Linked DNA regions of Bradyrhizobium diazoefficiens. Each later gene encodes a partner of the first gene's protein in a complex. Links are inferred from orthologs where the notes say so. Each region holds a gene or a part of one and is shown on either strand. Other genes may lie near its edges. The genes, in order: JJB99_RS28240 and xseA.

Evidence for each region.
Region 2: the proteins of JJB99_RS28240 (region 1) and xseA are in contact, whole or in part, in a cryo-EM structure (PDB 8TXR), measured with the Escherichia coli proteins. The link is inferred for Bradyrhizobium diazoefficiens from one-to-one orthologs.

What each region holds. Positions count from the first base shown.
Region 1 is NZ_CP067100.1:5,937,589-5,947,591, reverse strand. The notes cover bases 2,742-5,505. They hold JJB99_RS28240 (exodeoxyribonuclease VII small subunit), read right to left. Parts: upstream 4,368-5,505; coding sequence 4,116-4,367; downstream 2,742-4,115. Other genes in these bases: JJB99_RS28230 (bifunctional metallophosphatase/5'-nucleotidase), read right to left, coding at 5,503-5,505; JJB99_RS28235 (histone deacetylase family protein), read right to left, coding at 4,440-5,369; dxs (1-deoxy-D-xylulose-5-phosphate synthase), read right to left, coding at 2,742-3,516. In the rest of the region: JJB99_RS28260 (class I SAM-dependent RNA methyltransferase), read right to left, coding at 1-99; JJB99_RS28255 (TlyA family RNA methyltransferase), read right to left, coding at 92-826; JJB99_RS28250 (nucleoside 2-deoxyribosyltransferase), read right to left, coding at 853-1,407; more of dxs, read right to left, coding at 1,588-2,741; more of JJB99_RS28230, read right to left, coding at 5,506-7,155; JJB99_RS28225 (enoyl-CoA hydratase-related protein), read right to left, coding at 7,426-8,184; JJB99_RS28220 (MFS transporter), read left to right, coding at 8,441-9,676; JJB99_RS28215 (acyl-CoA dehydrogenase), read right to left, coding at 9,705-10,003. UniProt on the Escherichia coli protein: Bidirectionally degrades single-stranded DNA into large acid-insoluble oligonucleotides, which are then degraded further into small acid-soluble oligonucleotides.
Region 2 is NZ_CP067100.1:1,381,663-1,391,801, reverse strand. Bases 4,341-7,240 are described here. They hold xseA (exodeoxyribonuclease VII large subunit), read left to right. Parts: upstream 4,341-4,929; coding sequence 4,930-6,552; downstream 6,553-7,240. Other genes in these bases: JJB99_RS06540 (IS30 family transposase), read right to left, coding at 6,662-7,240; JJB99_RS06550 (alpha/beta hydrolase), read right to left, coding at 4,341-4,791. Outside these bases: JJB99_RS06575 (hypothetical protein), read left to right, coding at 34-774; JJB99_RS06570 (hypothetical protein), read left to right, coding at 1,333-1,935; JJB99_RS06565 (winged helix-turn-helix domain-containing protein), read right to left, coding at 2,192-2,491; JJB99_RS06560 (hypothetical protein), read right to left, coding at 2,494-3,045; JJB99_RS06555 (septation protein IspZ), read right to left, coding at 3,042-3,638; more of JJB99_RS06550, read right to left, coding at 3,679-4,340; more of JJB99_RS06540, read right to left, coding at 7,241-8,026; JJB99_RS06535 (hypothetical protein), read right to left, coding at 8,127-8,276; JJB99_RS06530 (dienelactone hydrolase family protein), read right to left, coding at 8,561-9,385; JJB99_RS06525 (DUF2093 domain-containing protein), read left to right, coding at 9,559-9,783; JJB99_RS06520 (hypothetical protein), read right to left, coding at 9,803-10,108. UniProt on the Escherichia coli protein: Bidirectionally degrades single-stranded DNA into large acid-insoluble oligonucleotides, which are then degraded further into small acid-soluble oligonucleotides.

The DNA.
Region 1 (10,003 bases):
GCCGCCGAGCGCAAACGGCACATAGATCGCATCGCCCGCGTCGCGCGAGACGCCGTCGCCGCGATGGCCGACGTGATCGATCCTCAAGCGCTCAACCACGGCGCGCGCCCAGGAAGAATTCGATATTGCCGTCGCCGCCTGCGATGGAGGAGGGGAACACCTCGATATCGGTACAGCCGAGCGAAGCGGCAAAGGCCGCGATGTCATCGCAGATTTGCCGATGCACGGCGGCGTCGCGAATGATGCCCTTCTTGTTGTGCTTTCTGTCAGCCTCGAATTGCGGCTTGATCAGCGCCAGCAGGCTCATGGGCGCTGCCGCCAGCGACAGCGCCACCGGTAGCACAATCTTCAGCGAGATGAAGCTGACGTCGATGACGACGACATCGGGCCGCGCCGGCAGCCGCTTGCCCTCATAGCTGCGAATGTCCGTCTCCTCCATCGACACGATTTTTGGATGACCGCGCAGCGAGGGATGCAGCTGGCCGGTGCCGACATCGACAGCAAAGACGAGACTCGCGCCGTTCGCCAGCAGCACCTCGGTGAACCCGCCGGTGGAGGCGCCGACGTCAAGGCAGACATGATCCTCGATCTCGATGGGATAGCGTTCCAGCGCACCGGCGAGCTTGACGCCGCCGCGCGACACGTAGGGGTGCGCGGGCTCGGCCTGGATCACCGCGTCCTCGGCGACCGTCTCCGAAGGTTTTGCCACGTGCCTGTCATCGGCCGTCACGAGGCCGGCCTCGATCGCCGCGCGCGCCCGCGCCCGGCTCTCGAACAGGCCGCGCTCGACCAGCAGAACATCCGCGCGCTTGCGGGCAGGGGGCATGATCTCTCCGGAGACGATTGAAACGTCTATGTAGCGATCAATCGCGCGGCCGCCATCCGGACGCAAGTCTCGAACGCGGCCAGATCGTGCCAGACATCGATCGGCATCGTGGCCGGCGTCACCAGCGGGCAACCATGCAGCTCCAGCCCATGGATCATCATGAGGTTGTCGGCGAGGCCAAAATCCTCGACCGTCAGCCCCTGCGCATCGACCAGCCGCCCGTCCTCGGACGTCACATCCATGAAGCGGCCGAGACGGTCGGCGTAGGTGGCGCCGTCGTTGGAATAAGCGAGGCAGAATTTGCGGCGGCCGGCCATGTAGCCGAGCTCGTAGACGGTGCCGGGATCGGCGCCGGCGCCGCGGAACGGGGTGAGATTGGCGATGGTGGCATCGGCCTCGTCCATCATCGCCTCATTGCCGCAAAAAATCTGCCGCGAGGCATCGGGCGCGGCGAGGTCGATCGCGTTGTCGAGCGGATAGAGGCCGCTGAGGCCATGGGCGGCGCAGATCTCGACCTTGCGCCGGCCGACCTCGACCGCATCCGGCAGGAACACGTCGGGGCCTGCCAGATAGATTTTCATGGAGTGAATGCTCTGAAGAAATCAGACGAGCTACAAGCCGCGGCGAAAGCTGCGCTCCCTCCCCCGCTTGCGGGGGAGGGTTGGGGAGAGGGTATCTCGGCAACGAAGACTCCCCCAGAGGAGAGAGCCCTCACCCGCGCCTTCGGCACGACCTCTCCCGCAAGCGGGAGAGGTGAACAATCAAGCCAGCTTGACCGTCTCGGTCTTGTCGTCCTTGCCGAGCGCCTCGAACACCTTGGCGACGATGCCCTTGGCGTCGAGACCGGCGCGGGCGTACATCGCGGCCGGCGTGTCGTGGTCCTGGAACACGTCGGGCAGCACCATGGAGCGGAACTTGACCATGCCGGTGTCGAGCACGCCCTGATCGGTCAGGTACTGCGCGACATGCGAGCCGAAGCCGCCGATCGCGCCTTCCTCGATCGTGATCAGGATCTCGTGGTCGCGCGCGAGCTTGAGCACCAGCTCGGTGTCGAGCGGCTTCATGAAGCGGGCGTCAGCGATCGAGGTGGACAGGCCAAGGGCTGCGAGCTCGTCGGCCGCCTTCTCGCATTCGGCGAGGCGCGTGCCAAAGGAGAGCAGGGCGATCTTGCTGCCCTGGCGGATCATGCGGCCCTTGCCGATCTCGAGCGGAATGCCGACTTCGGGCATCTCGATGCCGCGGCCTTCGCCGCGCGGATAGCGCAGCGAGCTCGGGCGGTCGTTGATCGCGACCTGGGTCGCAACCATGTGCACGAGCTCGGCTTCGTCCGCCGCCGCCATGATCACCATGTTGGGCAGGCAGCCGAGATAAGCATTGTCGAACGAGCCGGCATGGGTCGCGCCGTCGGCGCCGACGAGGCCGGCGCGGTCGATGGCGAAGCGCACGGGCAGGCTCTGGATCGCGACGTCATGCACGATCTGGTCGTAGCCGCGCTGCAGGAAGGTCGAATAGATCGCGCAGAACGGCTTGTAGCCTTCGGTCGCAAGACCGGCGGCGAAGGTCACAGCGTGCTGCTCGGCGATACCGACGTCGAAGGTGCGGTCCGGGAAGGCCTTGTTGAAGATGTCGACGCCGGTGCCCGACGGCATCGCCGCGGTGATGGCGACGATCTTGTCGTCCTTCTGCGCTTCCTTGACCAGGCTCTGGCCGAACACGTTCTGATAGGCTGGCGCGTTCGGCTTGGCCTTGGCTTGCGTACCGGTGGCGACGTCGAACTTGACCACCGCATGATACTTGTCGGCGGAGGCTTCCGCCGGGCCGTAGCCCTTGCCCTTCTGCGTCACGACATGGACCAGGATCGGGCCGGTCTCCATGTCGCGCACGTTCTTCAGCACGGGCAGGAGATGGTCGAGGTTATGGCCGTCGATCGGGCCGACGTAGTAGAAGCCGAGCTCCTCGAACAGCGTGCCGCCGTCCATCATGAAGCCGCGGGAATATTCTTCGACGCGATTGGCGCGGTTGGCGATGATCTTGGGCAGGCGCTTGTTGATCTGCTTGGCCGCATCGCGCAGCGTGCGGTAGGTCTTGCCGGAGTAGAGGCGCGATAGATAGGCGCTCATGGCGCCGACCGGCGGCGCGATCGACATGTCATTGTCGTTGAGGATGACGATCAGGCGCGAGTTCATCGCGCCGGCGTTGTTCATGGCCTCATAGGCCATGCCGGCCGACATCGCGCCGTCACCGATCACTGCGATAACGTTGTTCTTGCCGCCCGAGAGATCGCGCGCGACCGCCATGCCGAGGCCGGCCGAGATCGAGGTCGAGGAATGCGCGGCGCCGAACGGATCGTAATCGCTCTCGCTGCGCTTGGTGAAACCGGACAGGCCGCCGCCGGTGCGCAGCGTGCGGATGCGGTCGCGCCGGCCGGTGAGGATCTTGTGCGGATAGGCCTGATGGCCGACGTCCCAGATCAGCCGGTCGCGCGGCGTATCGAAGACGTAATGGATCGCGGTGGTGAGCTCGACCACGCCGAGGCCGGCGCCGAAGTGACCGCCGGTCACCGAAACGGCATCGATGGTCTCCTGCCGCAGCTCGTCGGCGACCTGGCGAACCTGCTCGACCTTGAGCTTGCGCAGGTCGTCCGGGGTCCGGATAGTGTCGAGAAGCGGCGTTTTACTGTATGCGTTCACGGCGATTTCCAATTTGTCAGCGCCGGAAGGTCATTCCGGCGCGCGATGGGTTTGCACAATATCGGCGCAGCGCGAGTCCTAAAACCGTCGGAGCCACCTGCCTGGGGCAAGGCCCCGTCTTCAAGCTTAGGTGAGCTTAAGTGCGCTCCGGTTCAGTCTCTGTGATCCCTGTCACTTAGATCGGCTTCGTCCGTCCCAGCCAATTTCATCAGCAGATTGAAGCGCTTGTCGTCGGCAATCGATGCCCACGCAAGGCTTGCAAAAAGCCACACTCCGCGCAGCTTTACACCAAACCTTGGGCCAAAGCCAACCCGCCCGGCCGATTGCGGCCATGCAGCTGCAACCGGCGCGCCAGATTGGTTAACTCTAGGCCTTGACGGCCGGTTCCCTTCTGCCGGCTTCGTTGGCCGCGCTTTTCGCTCGAATGAGGGGCCTTTTGCCTCCTCAGCAGGCCTGGTTCCGGCGGGGGGAACATTGTCCCCGCCAGTTCCGGGACCGGAACGCCATGCGGGACTCTGTCGTGAAGACAATGCAAACGGGCCTGCCGCCCGAGGACACTGCACGCGGCCGGGGCTGCAAATGGAACGGCGTGCCGGCCTTTACTGCACGTCGAGCGGCGCGGTGCCGGTGGCCTGCCCGCTGGCATCGGTGGTGATCTTGTCGACGCGGGCCTCGGCCTGGCGCAGCAGGTCCTCGCAGCGGCGCTTCAAGGCCTCGCCGCGCTCGTAGATCGTCACGGATTCCTCGAGCGGCACCTTGCCCTCCTCGAGCCGCTTCACGATCATTTCGAGTTCCTCGATCGCGCGCTCGAAGGTGAGCCTGGAGACGTCGACTTGGGTGTTTTCGGCCATATCCGTTTCCGATTGCCCGATTCGCTTCTCTTGCAAAACAGCAGAGTTTTGCGGGCTTAATGTGGCGGTGCGTCAGGCGCCCATCAGGGCGCCGACATGCGCCGTAACAGATTCTTTCAATCCTTGCAGGTCATAGCCGCCTTCGAGCACCGAGACAACGCGCCCGCCTGCGGACTTGTCGGCAAGGTCCATCAGCTTGCGCGTGACCCAGCTGTAGTCCTCCGCGCGCAAGTTCAGCGAGGCCAGCGGATCGCGGTAATGCGCGTCGAAGCCGGCGGAGATGACGAGCAGCTCGGGGCTGAATTTTTCCAGCCGCGGCAGGATCAGACTCTCGAACGCGGCGCGGAATTCCGGGCCGCCGTCTTCGGAAGCGAGCGGCGCGTTGACGATGGTGTCGTGCTCGCCGCGCTCGCCCTTCGCGCCGGTGCCTGGGAACAGCGGCATCTGGTGCGTCGAGCAGTACATCACCGTCGGGTCCGACCAGAAGATGTCCTGCGTGCCGTTGCCGTGATGCACGTCGAAATCGACGATGGCGGCGCGCTCGATGCCGAATTTGCGCTGCGCATGGCGCGCGGCGATCGCGACATTGTCGAAGAAGCAAAAGCCCATCGGCTTGCCGATCTCGGCGTGGTGGCCGGGTGGGCGCACCGCGACGAAGGCGTTGCGGTGCTCGCCATTCATCACCGCCTCGGTCGCCGCCACCGCTCCGCCGACGCCGCGCATGACCGCTTCCCATGTACCAGGCGACATCGAGGTGTCGCCGTCGATATAGACCTGGCCGCTGGTCGGCGCGATGTGGCGCAGCTCGGTCACGTAATGTTCGTTGTGGCACAACGTGACGAGATCGAGATCGCCTTCCGGCGCGAGGTCGCGCGCCAGGAACTGGAAGCGCTCATGCGACAGCGCTTCCTCCACCGCGCGCAGACGGTCCGGCCGTTCCGGATGTCCCGGCGGGGTGACGTGGTCGAGGCAGGCCTTGTGGGAGAGGAGAAGCGTGCTCATCAGGTCGGCCTCATGGAGTGCGGGCTCTCGCCGTCGTTGGCGCATCCGGCGCAAAAACGCAATGCAAAACCCAATCTATGCGTTCCCCGGGGAATGGCAAAGGGCGGTCCCGCGGCAGTCCGTTTGATCCGGATCAATTCACGCGCAGGATGCGGGTCGGCGGCAATGGCCCAATCGGGCCGTGCGCGCGGAAGAACGCGAACAGCGCGTCCGCGTCATAGCCGCCATATTGTGGCGAGGTACCCTGCTTGGCGACTGTGAAACCGTCGCCGCCGACGGCGAGGTAATCGTTGAGGGTGACGCGGTAGCCGCTGCCGGCTTCGATCGGCCTGCCGTTGAGCGTGATCTTGTCAGCCATCACGCGCTCGCCGAACGGTTTTGCCGCGTCCCAAGTGTAGCTGAATCCGTTCGACACTTGCAGGATCCGCGGCCGCTTCGGATCGAGCCATTGCTGCTCCAGCAGTTCCTTGAGCTGGCTGCCGGTCAGCGTCATCGTAACGAGGCGGTTGCGGAACGGCTGGCTGGCGAACACATCGCCGAATGAGACGGCCCCGTTCTCCTTCGGCACGATATCGATGCGGATGCCGCCGGGATTGGTGAGCGCGATGACGGCGCTGCCGTCCTTGGCGTCTCTCGTCGCGGCGAGCTGCGCGTCCGCGATGACGTCGCCGAGTACGCTTTCGCCGGCCTCGTTCGGCACGCGCGACAACGTTTGCGTCACTGATCCTGCCGGACGGTTGGCGATCGGCGCCGACAGTCTGTCATAGGCCTCGATCAGCGCGGTCTGCTCGGGATCCCTGGCGAGCGAGGAATTGGCAACGATGACATTGTCGGCCTTGGCGCTGATCACGTCGCGGCTCGCCGGATCGAGCTTGAGGTCGATCGCGGTGACCAAGGTGCCGTATTTGTCGCCGCTGGTGACGAGCCGTCCGTCGATCTGGCAAACATAGGCACGATGCGTATGGCCGCTGACGACGATGTCCACGGCGCGATCGAATTTCTTGACGATGTCGACGATCGGGCCCGAAATGCCGGGGCACTCGTTGTAATCGCCGACCGGCTCGCCGCCTTCGTGGATCAGCACCACGATGGCTTCGACCCCGCGCGCCTTCAACTGCGGCACGAGTGCGTTCACCGTTTCCGCCTCATCGCGGAATTCGAGGCCGGCAATGCCTGTGGGCGAGACAATGCCGGCGGTGCCCTTCAAGGTCAGGCCGATGAAGGCGACGGGGATGCCGTCGAATTCCCTGATCTCGTAGGGCGGCAGCACGCTCTTGCCGGTCGCGCTCTCCACGGTGGAGGCCGCGAGATAGTGGAATTTGGCTCCCAGAAAGGGATGCGGGCCCTGGCAGCCGTCGACGGGATGGCAGCCGCCATTCTGCATCCTGAGCAGCTCGGTCTTGCCCTCGTCGAACTCGTGATTGCCGACCGAGGTGATCGCCAGCCCCATCATCGAAAGCGCCTCGACCGAAGGCTCGTCGTGGAACATCGCCGACAGGAACGGGCTCGCGCCGATCAGATCGCCGGCGGCGACGAAGATCGTGTTCCTGTGCCCCTCGCGCAGCTGCTTCACCAGCGTCGCCATGTATTCGGCGCCGCCGGCGGCAACCGTGACCTTCCTGGTCTTGCCTTCGGGATCATTGATGCGGATGCCGCCCGGCGGCGGGCGCAGATTGCCGTGGAAATCGTTGATCGCGAGAATGCGCAGCTCGACCGGCGCTGCGGTTTGCGCGGAAGCGGGCAGGGTGGAGATGAGCGCGAGCGCAGCAAGGAGTAGGTATTTCATGGAACAGGACTAATCAATTCCGCGCGAAGATTTTCACGAAGGTTCGTCTTGAACGAGCGGCACGCTCCCACCCGCCCCTCGAGGGGGCAGGTCGGTTCGCATGGGATGCGAACCGGGGCGGGGTGACAGAGCATCCTCGCCGAGGTGTTGGAGAGGTTTGCGAATTGGCTAGGCGTATCGGCGAGAGTCTTTGCGTGGCTCACCCCACCCCGCTCGCGCGTTGCGCGAGGGACCGTCCCCCTCCAGGGGAGGGTGGCGGCCGAGCGAGCCTCACCGCCTCTTCCTGTTCGCGAACGCGTTGAACGCGGCGATGGCTTCGTCCGACTTCAGCCGCTCGCCGAACAGATGGGCTTCCTGGTCGATGCGGCGAGTGAGCTCTTCCGGCGCTGCGCGCAGCAATCTGCGCGAGGTCGCGACCGCCTCGGCCGGCAGCTTGCAGATCTCGCGCGCCACCTTGCGGGCCTCGACCTCGGTATGTCCCGGCGACACCACCGTATTGACGAAGCCTGCAACGTGGGCCTCTTCGGCGGTAAAGGTCCGTCCCATCACCAGCATGGCGAAGGCGCGCTGGTAACCCATCGTGCGCGGCATCAGCAGGCTGGCCGCGCCGACCGGCACGAGGCCGAGATTGATGTAGGGCGCCGAGAAGGTCGCGGCCGTGGACGCCAGCACGTAGTCGCAATGGAACAGCAGCACGGTGCCCATGCCGATCGAGGCGCCGTCGACGGCCGCGATGATCGGCTTGACGTTGAGCGAGAGCGAATAGAGAAACTTGGCGCCATTCGACAGCGTCTCCGGGCGCGCAGCGTCGGCCTTCAGGAAGTCGTCGATGTCGTCACCGGCGGTGAACACGCCGGAGCCGCCGGTGATGATCATGCAGCGGATGTCGGGGTTGTTCTGCGCGGTGTCGATCGCGCGGCTCATCTCCCGGTACATGTCCTGCGTGATCGCGTTCTTCTTGCCCGCCCGGCGCAGGGTGATCACGCGGGTTCCGCGCTCGTCGGTGACGACGATATTGCCATTCGCCATAACAACTTCCCCTGGACCCGCCGCGACGCTGCTGGCGAGTCTTTCAAGCCTCAGCCTACATCATCTTGCAGGCGTGCCAATGTGGCAGCCCGATCTTTTCGGGAACGCCGCCGTGACAGCGGCGCATGACGCCCGCTACATCATTTCTGGTGCGCCGTTGCGCATTGCAACAATTGGCTACAATGTTTCATTTGAAAAACCGCTGGTTGTGGGGCAGGGTTGCGCATGCCGTTTTCATTTGCCGATTGCTGGATTGATGATTGCCGCGGCGGGTATTGACGAATCCGCGTTGCGCTATCGGGGCTGGCGCGTGGTGCTGGCCTGTTTCCTGATGGCCTTCTTCATGTTCGGCTTCGGCCTCTACGGCCAGGGCGTCTATCTCGCCGAGCTGCAGCGCGCCCATGGCTGGCCGGGCACGCTGGTCTCCGCCGCTAGCACTTTCTCGTTCCTGCTGACCTCCGTCCTCGTCATCTTCACCGACGATCTGCTTGCCCGCATCGGGCTGCGCGCGCTGATCCTGTGCGGCCTGTCGGCGCTCGCCGCCTCGACCGCGTTGCTGGCGCTGATGCAGACCCCCTGGCAGCTCTATCTCGCTTATGCGCTGATGGCGGTCGGATGGACCGGTATGGGCACGGTGGTGATCGCGACCGTGCTGAACGCCTGGTTCGAGCGGCGTCGCGGGCTCGCGCTCAGCCTCGCCTTCAACGGCGCCACCTGCGGCGGCATCGTTCTCGTTCCGGTTCTGCTGGCGCTGAGCGACAGCATCGGTTTCCGCTCCGCCATGCTGGCGGCCACCGCGGCGATGGTGGTGCTGGTGTTGCCGGTGGTTGTCGTCTTCACCAGCTGGCCGGCCGATGCGTCGCTGAATGCAGCGGGACAAGTCTCCGGCGGCGGCAAGGCCGCGCCTCATTCGCGCAAGGAACTGCTCGCCAATGCGTCCTTCTGGACCATGGTGCTGCCGATCGCCATCGCACTGCTGGCGCAGATGGGCTTCATCATCCATCAGGTGGCGTTCCTCGAGCCGCTGATCGGGCGCTACGCCGCAGGCCTTGCAGTCACCGTGATGGCGGCGATAGCGGTGGTCGGGCGCCTGTCGCTCGGCCTGTTCGTCGATCGGCTCGATCCGCGGCTCGCCTGCGCGGCGTCAATGACGAGCCAGGCGGCGGCGCTGTTCGTGCTGTTGCAGAACACCAGCCCGGCCGTGCTGCTGGTGTGCTGCGCCGTCTATGGCTTCTCGATCGGCAACATGATCACGTTCCCGCCGCTGATCATCCAGCGCGAGATCGGCTCCGCCGCCTTCGCCGCCGCGATGGGACTGGGCACCTCGATCAGCGGCATCGTCAGCGCCTTCGGCCCCGGCATCGTCGGCCTCGTGCGCAGTTTTACCGGCGATTACACGAGTGCGTTTGCGATGTGCGTGGCGCTGGATGTTGTTGCGGCGGGCGTGGTGCTGTGGCGGCCGGGGCGACGGGCGAAGCTCGCAGCTTCGTAGTAGCCCATCCGGGCTACGCCGGCCTCATTTACCCCAGCAGCACCACATCCGCCGCCGCGACCGACTCAGCACTCTCGGTCACGGTGCGCTCGAGCGCGCCGGCCTGCACGGTGATGTTCTCGGCGAAGAAGCGCGCGAGCGAGACGTAGCGCGCGGCGTCGGTGTTGCCGTCGGCTTTGGCGGCGAGCGCTTCGGACGCCAGCATGCAGCCGCCCAGTGTTGCACCGAACTGCTGCAGATACGGCGTCGCGCCCGCGAGCGCCTCGTTCGGTGCGGAGGTCACCCGCTCCAGCAGCCATTTGCTGGTGCGCGTCAAGGCCTCCAGCG
Region 2 (10,139 bases), 4.6 Mb from region 1 along the record:
GCACGTCAACTGAAACAAGATATCAGGAATGTCATGCCAGACGACGGGTGGAATAAAGACGAAGTGCTGCGGCGCAAGCTTCATGAACGCTACATCTTGTTCATCTTACTGAGCATCCTCATCGGCGTTCTAACGGTGAAGTGGTCCGACGTTCCTAAGCTCACCGATTATCTGGGGTTCGCTCTGACGTTGGCTTCACTGTTGCTGGCTGTCCTGGCGATTGGCTACGCAATTTATTCCAACCAAGGATTAGAGACGAACTTGGCGTCGTTGGTCTCGTCAATCTCTGACGTCAAGGCAATCGCGTCGACTTTATCTGCATCGTCAACGGCCCTCTCCAGTGACCTGCGTAATCTGTCCGAAAGAACTGGCGGCATCGATCAACGTTTGAGCGAGATGGCAGAGGCTGCACGCAACCAAGATCAAAAAAACCAGACCGTGACGCCAACTGACGGCAAGAGCGCGCCAATCGCGCCAAGTTTTGATTTAAGACGATTCGCAGCTGAAACGTCTACGAGCGGCAGGTGGGTTCTGTTCTGCCTTGCAGTGGCATATTTGAACAACAAAGCGATCAACATGCGTGAGTTGCTTCATCGAACAGAAAAGAATGTTGATTATTCGCACGGATTTTTAATCGCAGTATCATCCGCAAACATTTACGAGGGAAATTCCGAGTTATCGAATTTGACTGTGGACGACTTCAGAGGGGTCGCGAAAGAGTTTCTTTCAGACTTGGTCTCGCTGACAATGACCTCTGCGGACGTTCGAAAATAAGGAACATGCGCGAGATGACCACAGCGGACATGGGGCGGATTAGGACCTACTTGGAAGATCAAGGATTCGATCATTTTGGTTCACTTGATGACTACCCCCGATTGCCCCTCAAGCAGGTCGCAGACCCGGAAGATCAAATTTAATGGATTAAGGCGACAGTGCACCACGCTCCAAAGCCGAACTCATTAGCTGACATGGTTCAGTACACTGTCACCATATTCCTATCGCCCCCTCGTCGGGCAGGCTGCCGACAACCGGCGGACACGAATGGAGAGTGACCGCATGGGACGCCATGGCTGAGGTGTACCTTGCGGATTACCCTAGCGTGGATCGCTGGATGTCCGCATTGAGGGGTTCGTCGAAGAGACTAAGCGGCGCTGTCGCCCGATCATCGACAGAACCTATGCCGAGCCGAATCGAAGCGTTGGTGGTGGTGCAAGAAGCCTGCATAATTACCGTTAGGTTTTGAATCATGATTACGGTGCACTAAGTTCCAGAGCCAATGCATCAGCTGTCACCGTAATCTCCTTTGTAGCTCCACATCTAACGGACTCAGCCATGCTTGAGAACGAACCTTTGGTTTTCCCTGCTCGCCAACGGTACGTGATGGACCCCGGTATCTCCAATCGCCAGCTTTGGGCAATTGGGATGGTAGTAGTGCAGTGGTCCCACGCCGAATGGTACATTGATATGAACACCCATCACCTGATGAATCAGGACAAGGACCTCCTTGAGCAATACAGGAAAATTAGAGGTTTCAAGCAGAGCCTCGCATTCTGGGTGACACTGATAGAACTAAAGACACACGATCCATATCGCGCCTACATGCTCGGTCTTGTGCCCAGAATACAGAACCTAAATACGCAGAGAGATGAGGTTATTCATCGCCTCTGGGGCGGCGGAATGGAACGCCACTCGCCCAGCGCCGCGGGGCTAGAAACCACTGACGCCGGTCTGCTTCCCAATCCGGGAGAAAATCGAAAGACTAACGTTCGCGATGGCCTTATTCCGTTTACTTGGCACGCCACCTTCGATCGCTTGCGACGGCTAGCGACAGAAATCGCCGAACTAAACCGCGATCTGCTGCAATCAATGCTGTTTGATTCCGCGCCGCACGGCTACGTAGACATCGATGGCCAGGTCAGGCCGCGAACGCGCTGAATCGTCTTCCGACGCTCTTTCCAATCAACGTAATTGACTTCGCCCGCAGCAGTCAACGCTTCCGGGATATTGCGGTAGTGCACTAATTCCGAAGTTCTGCCCATCATTCCGGGGCGCGCCAGCGCGAGCCCGGAATCCATTGAACCGCAGTGTTGGTGGAACGATGGATTCCGGGCTCGTCGCTTCGCGACGCCGCGGAATGATGACGGAAAGAGCACGCGCCGGTTGACAATAGGGGGAGCGGCGGGAGTGAGGCCTACACCTGCCTCCCCGCAATAATCTCCTGCAACGTCGCGACGTGCCGCGCGAACGCCCCGCGCCCCGCGGCCGTAGCCCTCACCGTCGTCTGCGGCTTCTTGCCCACGAACGCCTTCTCCACCGAGACATAGCCAGCCTTCGCCAGCGTCTCGATATGCGCGCCGAGATTGCCGTCGGTGGCGCCGGTGAGCTTCTTCAGCCGCGCGAATTCCAGCCCGACCTCTGCGGGCAGCGCGTTCAGCGCCGCCATGATCTTGAGCCGCAGCGGCTGGTGGATGATGTCGTCGAGCTCGGCCAATGCTAGCTCCGCCGCATCCAGAGGCCGCCGACGGTCAGACCGCCGCCATTGACGGCTGCCATCCACAACAGCAGCGATATCCCCGGGACATAGAAATAGCCGATCAGCGTCAGCGTAATGATGGTCGCGCCGATCACGAGGAAGGCGTGGCCGAACCAGACGCCGGCCATCATGTAGAACAGCATGATGTAGATCGGCCAGAATGCGGTTTGCTGGCGCGGCGTGAACTGGCCGAAATAGCAGCAGAAGATTCCGAACGCGACGATCAGCAGAAACGTCAGGAGATAGCGGCCGTCGAAGACGCGGATGCGGTTCCGCGACCGATGATAGCTGCCGATGAGGACGAAGCCCACGATCGAGGCGGCGTAAAGGCCGATCCATAAATAGAGGCCGTAGCGCGGCCAGAGCCAGCCTGCGATGTTGCCGACGAATGCGAGGAGCCCCCACATCAGCATGGCGAGGCTGGAGACCTGGTAAATCAACGACTGCCGCACGCGGCGAACGGTGTCGTCGATGTCGGCCAGCGCTTCCGAAGCCTGCTTGCTGTCGATCATGTCGTCCCTTTCAGTTCGGCATCGTGCGGCGGAACGCCGGCCAGCCGCCGCTTGCGCGCAACCGCGAAAGCGCGAATGACGGTGTAACTGATCAGGAACATCGCGGCCTTGCTGGCGAGGCCGTAGATCGACATCGTCGCCGACCAGGCCCCGAAGTCGACATTGAGCGCCACGATCACGTTCAGCGCGGCGGAACAGAACATCAAAGCCGACCAAGCGTACCCGACCATGACGGCGATATCCGGCACCAGCTCGACCGCAATCGGCGGCAGATAACGGTTCAGCCAGCCCCGCTTCAGCATCACGACGCCGACGATGACGTAGACGACACTCGGCTTGATCATCAGGAAGCGCGGATCGGCGGTGATCAGCGTGACGGTGCCGGCCCCGAGCACCAGAAGCAGGCTCATCCATTGCATGGTATCGACCGGCTTGCGACGCGCGAACTGCCAGCCGATCTGGGCGACGCCCAGCATCATGCCAAGCACGACCGACAGGGTCACATTGTGCGTCAGCAGATAGAGCGCGAGAAAGAACAGCGTCGCCGCCATGTCGAGCAGCAGCAGTTTTCCGGCCTCGAGCAGATTTTTCAACGGAGCCCCCGCGGTTTGCCGCCAATGGGTCGCATCATGGTCAGCTCCCCGCGGCGCCGCGCGTCGCCACGTCCTCGGCGATAGTGGAGACCGCTTTCGGATGGGTGACCATGCCCATGTGGTTGACACCGTCGATCACCTTCACATCGACCGAGGATTTGATCGCCTGCACGGTCTCCGCATATTTGTCCGAGATCATCATCTTGTCCTCGGCGCCGCCGAAGATCGTCATCGGATGCGTCACGAGCGGCAGGTCGAGGCGATAGCCGCGCGTCGCAAAGTTGCGCATGAGACGATCGGAATAGGTCGGCACCAGGATCCGCTCCGAATTCGGCGGCACGGCGAAGGCCAGCACCGGCAGCTGCGCGCAGCAGTCGATGCCGAGCTTGCGCAATGCGGCCAGCGCGAAGAAGCGCGGCAGGTCGGCGTTGGCCCAGCCGCCGGCTTTCGGCCTGTTGGTCGGCGCGTCGTAGCCGAGATAGGGCGCGACCAGCACGGTGCGGACGAACAGGTCCTGCATGATCGGCGTCGCCGCGACGCGCAGCGAGAAGCCGGCGCCGGCGGAATGGCCGATCAGGGTCAGCGGCAGGTCGGGCGCGCTCTTGCGGACATGGGCGACGAAGTCGACGAGATCGTCCTCGAGCTGGCCGACATAGCCGATGTCGCCGCGCGTGCCCGAGGCGCCGTGGCCGCGGATGTCGAGCGCCCAGGTTTCGACGCCGCGCGAAGCGATCGCATGGGTCAGCGCGTGGTTGACGGTGCCGGAGGAGCCCGACGAGCCATGGATGAAGATGGCCCCGCCCCCGCTGGCAGCGCCGTTGGAGCCGTTTCCGTTCCGATGGGATCGGAACGGGGCTCCAGATTCTTGTTTTGACGCGTTTTCTTCACGCGAACCGGTTTCCACTTCGCTTGAAAACGCTCTGGCAGCGTAGTGGCGATAGCCGAGCCAAGTGCCGTCGCGGGCCTGGAAACGCTCGAGCGGCGGAAGCGTGGACCAGTCGATGCCCTTGGCGGAATCGGAGACGGAGCGCATCTCGGCAGGCCGCTCCAGCGGCGTCGCGATCAGGGCGGTCAGCAGCAGCGCCACTGCGCCGAGCGCAGCCAGCCCCCATTTCAGCAAGCTCAGAGCACCTCGCAGCAACCGCACGGCCATGACCGACTCCGCTAAAAACTCACGATCAATAGAGAACTCTATAGTGCAGAGTACTCTTTCGATCAATCCCCGGATTGGCGCCGGGCTGCGAAAATCCTTAACGTCGGGTCTGACCCCAAAATGCCGAATCGTTTGCCGATGCCGCCTGCGGAACAACTGAACAACGCGCCCGAATTCACCGTCTCCGAGCTCTCCCAATCCCTGAAGCGGACGGTGGAGGACACCTACGGCCACGTCCGGGTCCGCGGCGAGATCTCCGGCTTTCGCGGCGCGCACTCCTCCGGCCATTGCTATTTCGCGCTCAAGGACGAGAGCGCCAAGATCGAGGCGGTGATCTGGAAGGGCGTGCATGGCCGGATGCGCTTCAAGCCCCAGGAGGGGCTCGAGGTCATCGCGACAGGCAAGCTCACGACCTATCCGGGCTCCTCGAAATACCAGATCGTGATCGAGGCGCTGGAGCCGGCCGGCATCGGCGCGCTGATGGCGCTGATGGAGGAGCGCAAGAAGAAGCTCGCCGCCGAAGGCCTGTTCGACGAGGCGCGCAAGCAGCTGCTGCCGTGGCTGCCTGATGTGATCGGCGTCGTGACCTCGCCGACCGGCGCCGTGATCCGCGACATCCTGCATCGGCTGGAGGATCGCTTCCCCCGCCGCGTGCTGGTGTGGCCGGTCAAGGTGCAGGGCGAAGGCTCGGCGGAGCAGGTCGCGGCCGCGATCCGCGGCTTCAACGCGCTGCCCGAGGGCGGCCGGATTCCGCGGCCCGACGTGCTCATCGTCGCGCGCGGCGGCGGCTCGCTGGAGGATCTCTGGTCGTTCAACGAGGAGATCGTGGTGCGCGCAGCCAGCGAGAGCATGATCCCGCTGATCTCGGCGGTCGGCCACGAGACCGACATCACGCTGATCGACTTCGTCGCCGACAAGCGCGCCCCGACGCCGACGGCCGCGGCCGAGATGGCGGTGCCGGTGCGCAGCGATCTGTTCGTCGAAGTCGCCGATCTCGCCCGCCGCACCCGCGCCTGCTGGCAGCGCGGCCATGAGAACCGCCGGAGCGAGCTGCGGGCCGCCGCGCGCGCGCTGCCGGCGGCCGGCGATCTGCTGGCGATCCCGCGGCAACGGCTGGATTCGGCAGACGCGTCCCTGCCCCGCGGCCTCAAGGCCAACACGCATGCGCATTTCCGCAGGTTCACCGCCGCAAGCGCAAAACTGACGCTGCGCGTGCTGCACGGCCAGATTTCGCAGGCCGATCATCGCCTCACGGTGTGCGGCGAGCGGCTGGGCCTTTCCGCGCGCTCGCTGTTGCGGCGGCGCCGCGACCGCTTTGCCGGGCTCGAGGTGCGCCTGCGCGCCTCAAAACTCTCCAACGCGCAGGCGCAGCGCAACGCCATTGCCCGCCAGCGCGAGCGCACGCATCGGCTGGCCGAACGCGCGGGCCGCGCGCTGGCAACGCTGCTGCACCGGTTAGAGGCCCGCGTCGAGAACAGCGGCAAGCTGCTCTCGGCGCTGTCCTATCGCAGCGTGCTCGCGCGCGGCTTTGCCTTGGTGCGCGATGAGGCGGGACATCCAGTGCATGCCGCGGATGCAATCGGCCCCGGCGCGCGTGTCGAGATCGAGTTCGCGGATGGCCGGGTGGGCGCGACGGCGGATGCGGAGCGCGCGGCTGCGACGGCGAAGCGAGCGCCATCGCAGCCGAAGTCGGCTGCACAGGATGCCAAGCCAGCGCCGAAGCGCGTGGGCAAGCCGGTGGATCAGGGCAGCTTGTTCTGAGGCACGACGACGGCGCTCCACCCTCGGTGTCATTCCCCGCGCAGGCTGGGAATCCAGGACGCCGCGGCCTATCGGCTCCATCACTGCCGTCACGGCGTACTGGGCGGATTCAATCGCTCGTCGCAACACGCTGTGTATCGCTCACTCGGAGCAATTGGTCGAGAGTTTCCGCTGGTGTTTTCCAGCCTAGGGTTTTCCTAGGCCTGGTATTGAGAGCAAGAGCGACGCCCTCAAGGTCATCGGCGTTGTGCATGCTGAGATCGGTCCCTTTGGGAAAGTACTGGCGCAGCAACCCATTGGTGTTCTCGTTGGTGCCGCGCTGCCATGGGCTATGAGGGTCGCAGAAGTAGACCTGCACGCCTGCGTCAATTCTCAGACGTGCATGCTGAGCCAACTCAGCTCCTTGATCCCAGGTCAGCGACCGGCGCAGTTGCTCGGGCATGGTGAAGATTGCGCGGGTGATGGCGTCGCGCACGGCTTCAGCGCCATGTCCGGCGAGTGCAGATCCTTTCACCCCAGCTTCCCGTTCCTGGTCCGTCATACGCGGCAGATGCAACAGGATGGTAAAACGGGTCGTACGCTCCACCAGGGTGCCGATCGCGGAGCTTCCCAGACCCATAATGAGGTCACCTTCCCAGTGGCCCGGCACCGCGCGATCAGCGGCCTCCGCCGGACGCTGACTGATCATGATCTCGGAAGGAATGAAGCTTCGGCCTTTACGGACGCGCGCTCTCGGCATCCGCAATGCCCGCCCGGTGCGCAAGCAGGCCGTCAGTTCGCGGCGCAAAGCTCCTCGACCCTGCACATAAAGCGCCTGATAGATCGCCTCGTGACTGATGCGCATCGCCTCATCCTCGGGAAAGTCGAGCCGAAGTCGCCGAGAAATCTGTTCGGGGCTCCATGCCCTCGCCCAGCGTCGGTTTTGCCGATGCACAGCCCGGCGTCCCTTCCACACGACCTTCGGGCCAACGAGGAGTTCCCCGTCCGGCTTGGCGATCATACCGGCAAGCCTGTCCTGCACATAATCCCGCAGGGCCGGATTGACGGCCAACTTCGCCAACTTGGGCCGTCGGGCAGACCGATCAGCGTGCCATTGTGCTGTGGTCGCTCGGTACTCTGGAGCACCGTGGCGGCGCGCCACATTGCGCCGGAGTTCACGAGAGATCGTGCATGGAGGCCGATCGAGCCGACGAGCGATCGCTCGCACCCCATGACCCTGTGCACGCAAGATGGCAATCTCCTCACGTTCCGCGAACGAGAGGTAGCGCTCCGATGCAGGCTTGGACGACCGCGATAAATGTGTTGGCGGCATACCGCCTGCCCTCCGGAACCAGCGTACTCCGATCGCCGGCGACACCCCGGCCTCAACCGCAGCATCCTCGCTCGATCGTCCCGAAGCAATCGCAGCCCAGAACGGTCTGTAATGCCTTCGTAGCGCCTCTCGGGGCCGACCTGATCGCACATAGTTCTCCATCGCAACCTCCTTTGCTGAAGTGTTGCGACGAGCGGTTGAAGCCGCCCTGGATCGCCCGGTCAAGCCGGGCAATGACAGCACGTGTGTGGAGGCAATCCGTTCACCGGCACGACAATCCCGCGTCGATCGTGGTCCAGAAGCCGCAATGTCCGGGCGCGCGCAGGGGTGCGCCGGCGTGGGCTTCGAACAGGAGGATCGCGACGGTGAAGACGATGAAGGCGGACGAGAACAGGGCGATGCGGTTGCGCATGAGGATTGCGTTTAATCGACATCGTGGTCGAATGATGGCGGCATGGGCCTAGGTTGAATCAAGCGGCCCCGGGCTCGGTACACCTCTCCCGCTGCGGGAGAGGTCGGCGCGTCCCGGGCGATGCGAAAGCATCGTCCCGCGCGCCGGGTGAGGGCTCTCTCCTCTTGGGGGTTGTCGATTGCGGAGATACCCTCTCCCCAACCCTCCCCCGCAAGCGGGGGAGGGAGCGCACCTCTCTCGTTGCGGCATTCGAACCTGATCCCACCATGCTGTAAGGCACCCCCTTACCGCGCCAGCCACTCCGCGACTTCCTTCTGCGCGTCCGCGCGGGCCACCGTGTCGGTGCCGAGATGGCCGCGCTCGGGCGCGGCGGCATCGCTGCTGCCGGCGGCAGTGTGCAGCGGCGTGTTGGCGCGGTCGAACTCGTGATAGGCGCCGGGATAGACCACGATGCGCGCGAGCGCGCTGCGGCCGTGCGCGCCATCGACCATCTGGCGGCAAGCCGGCGGCGAGGAGACATCGTCATTGCCGCCGATCAGCACGAGGGTCGGCACCCGCGTGCTCCAGCCGAGACCGGCGGAGATCCGGCAGTCCGGATAGAACGCGATTGCGGCGCGGAAATCCGGGCTTGCGTCGCGCGCCACGCCCTGCGGCCGCACCGCCCAGAGCAGCGCGCTGGCGCCGTTGGCCCAGCCGATCAGGCTGATGCGGCTGCGCGCCACCCAGGTCTGCTTCATCAGCCAGGCGCGCGAGGCCGCGATATCGGCGACGCGCTCGCGCCGCGCCTTGACGTGGCTCTCCTTGACGCGGCATTGCGGGCCAAGCTCGCGCGAGCCGTAGCTGTCGGGCAGCAGCACGGCATTGCCCTCCCTGAGCAGCCGCTCGGCCCACTCGCGGTAGCGCGGCTGCACGGGATCGGCATGGCCGCCGAGGCCGCCACAGCCATGCAGCGCAATCACGGTCGGAAACGGCCCATCGCCCTCGGGCTTGTAGAGCTGCGCATGGAGCACGCCCGACGACAGCGGAATGTCGACCTGCTGCGGCGCCGGCGAAGCATGCGCGGCCGGCATCAGCAGCATCAGGAACAGGGCTGTCAGTCGAAGGCACATCGAACTCTGCCGCAGGAGGAACCAGTCATCCTTCGCGCGAAGCACTATCATGCGGAAGCGGCGGCAAAACATCACAAACCGGTGGGTTTAACGGGCGGACAAGCCACCCTATCTATGCTACATCCCGTCCAACACATCGTGCCCTGACGGGCATTCCACGGAGAGTTTCGACCGTGCTGAACAAGTTCGGCCCCTCGGGCCATGGCGAAGCGCAGGTGCAATATCTCGACGGCGATTTCCGCGTGATCTCGCCGGGCACCTTCGTGCGCTGCGCGATATCCGACACGCGGATCCCGCTCGACGAGTTGAAGTACTGGAGCGTCGACCTGCAAGAAGCCTACGCCACGCCCGGCGCGGTGCTGCAACGGCATTTTCCGGGCGCGCTGAAGCAGCCGTGACGGCACGGGCACGCGATGATTACTGCTGCTCCGTGCCATCGCCGCCCACGCAGGTCTTGATGAAACTCTTGCGCGGCTCGCCGACGATTTTCTGATCGATCGCCTGCTTCAGGCAATCGATTCGCGCCTGGGCCATGCAGAGCTGCATCTGGTCGCGCTTGTCCTGCCCCTTCAGATTCTGCGTGGTGGCGAGACACGTCACGCGCTTGGCCGCAGGGACCGGCACCGTCGCGGTCGGACTGGCGGACGGCGTCGTTTGTGCCAACACCGGCGCAACGATCAGACACAGAAGGCTGGCGACGACGGCAGCAGACGGGAATTTCATCGGATTCTCCTGATCGTCTGGAACCGATAGG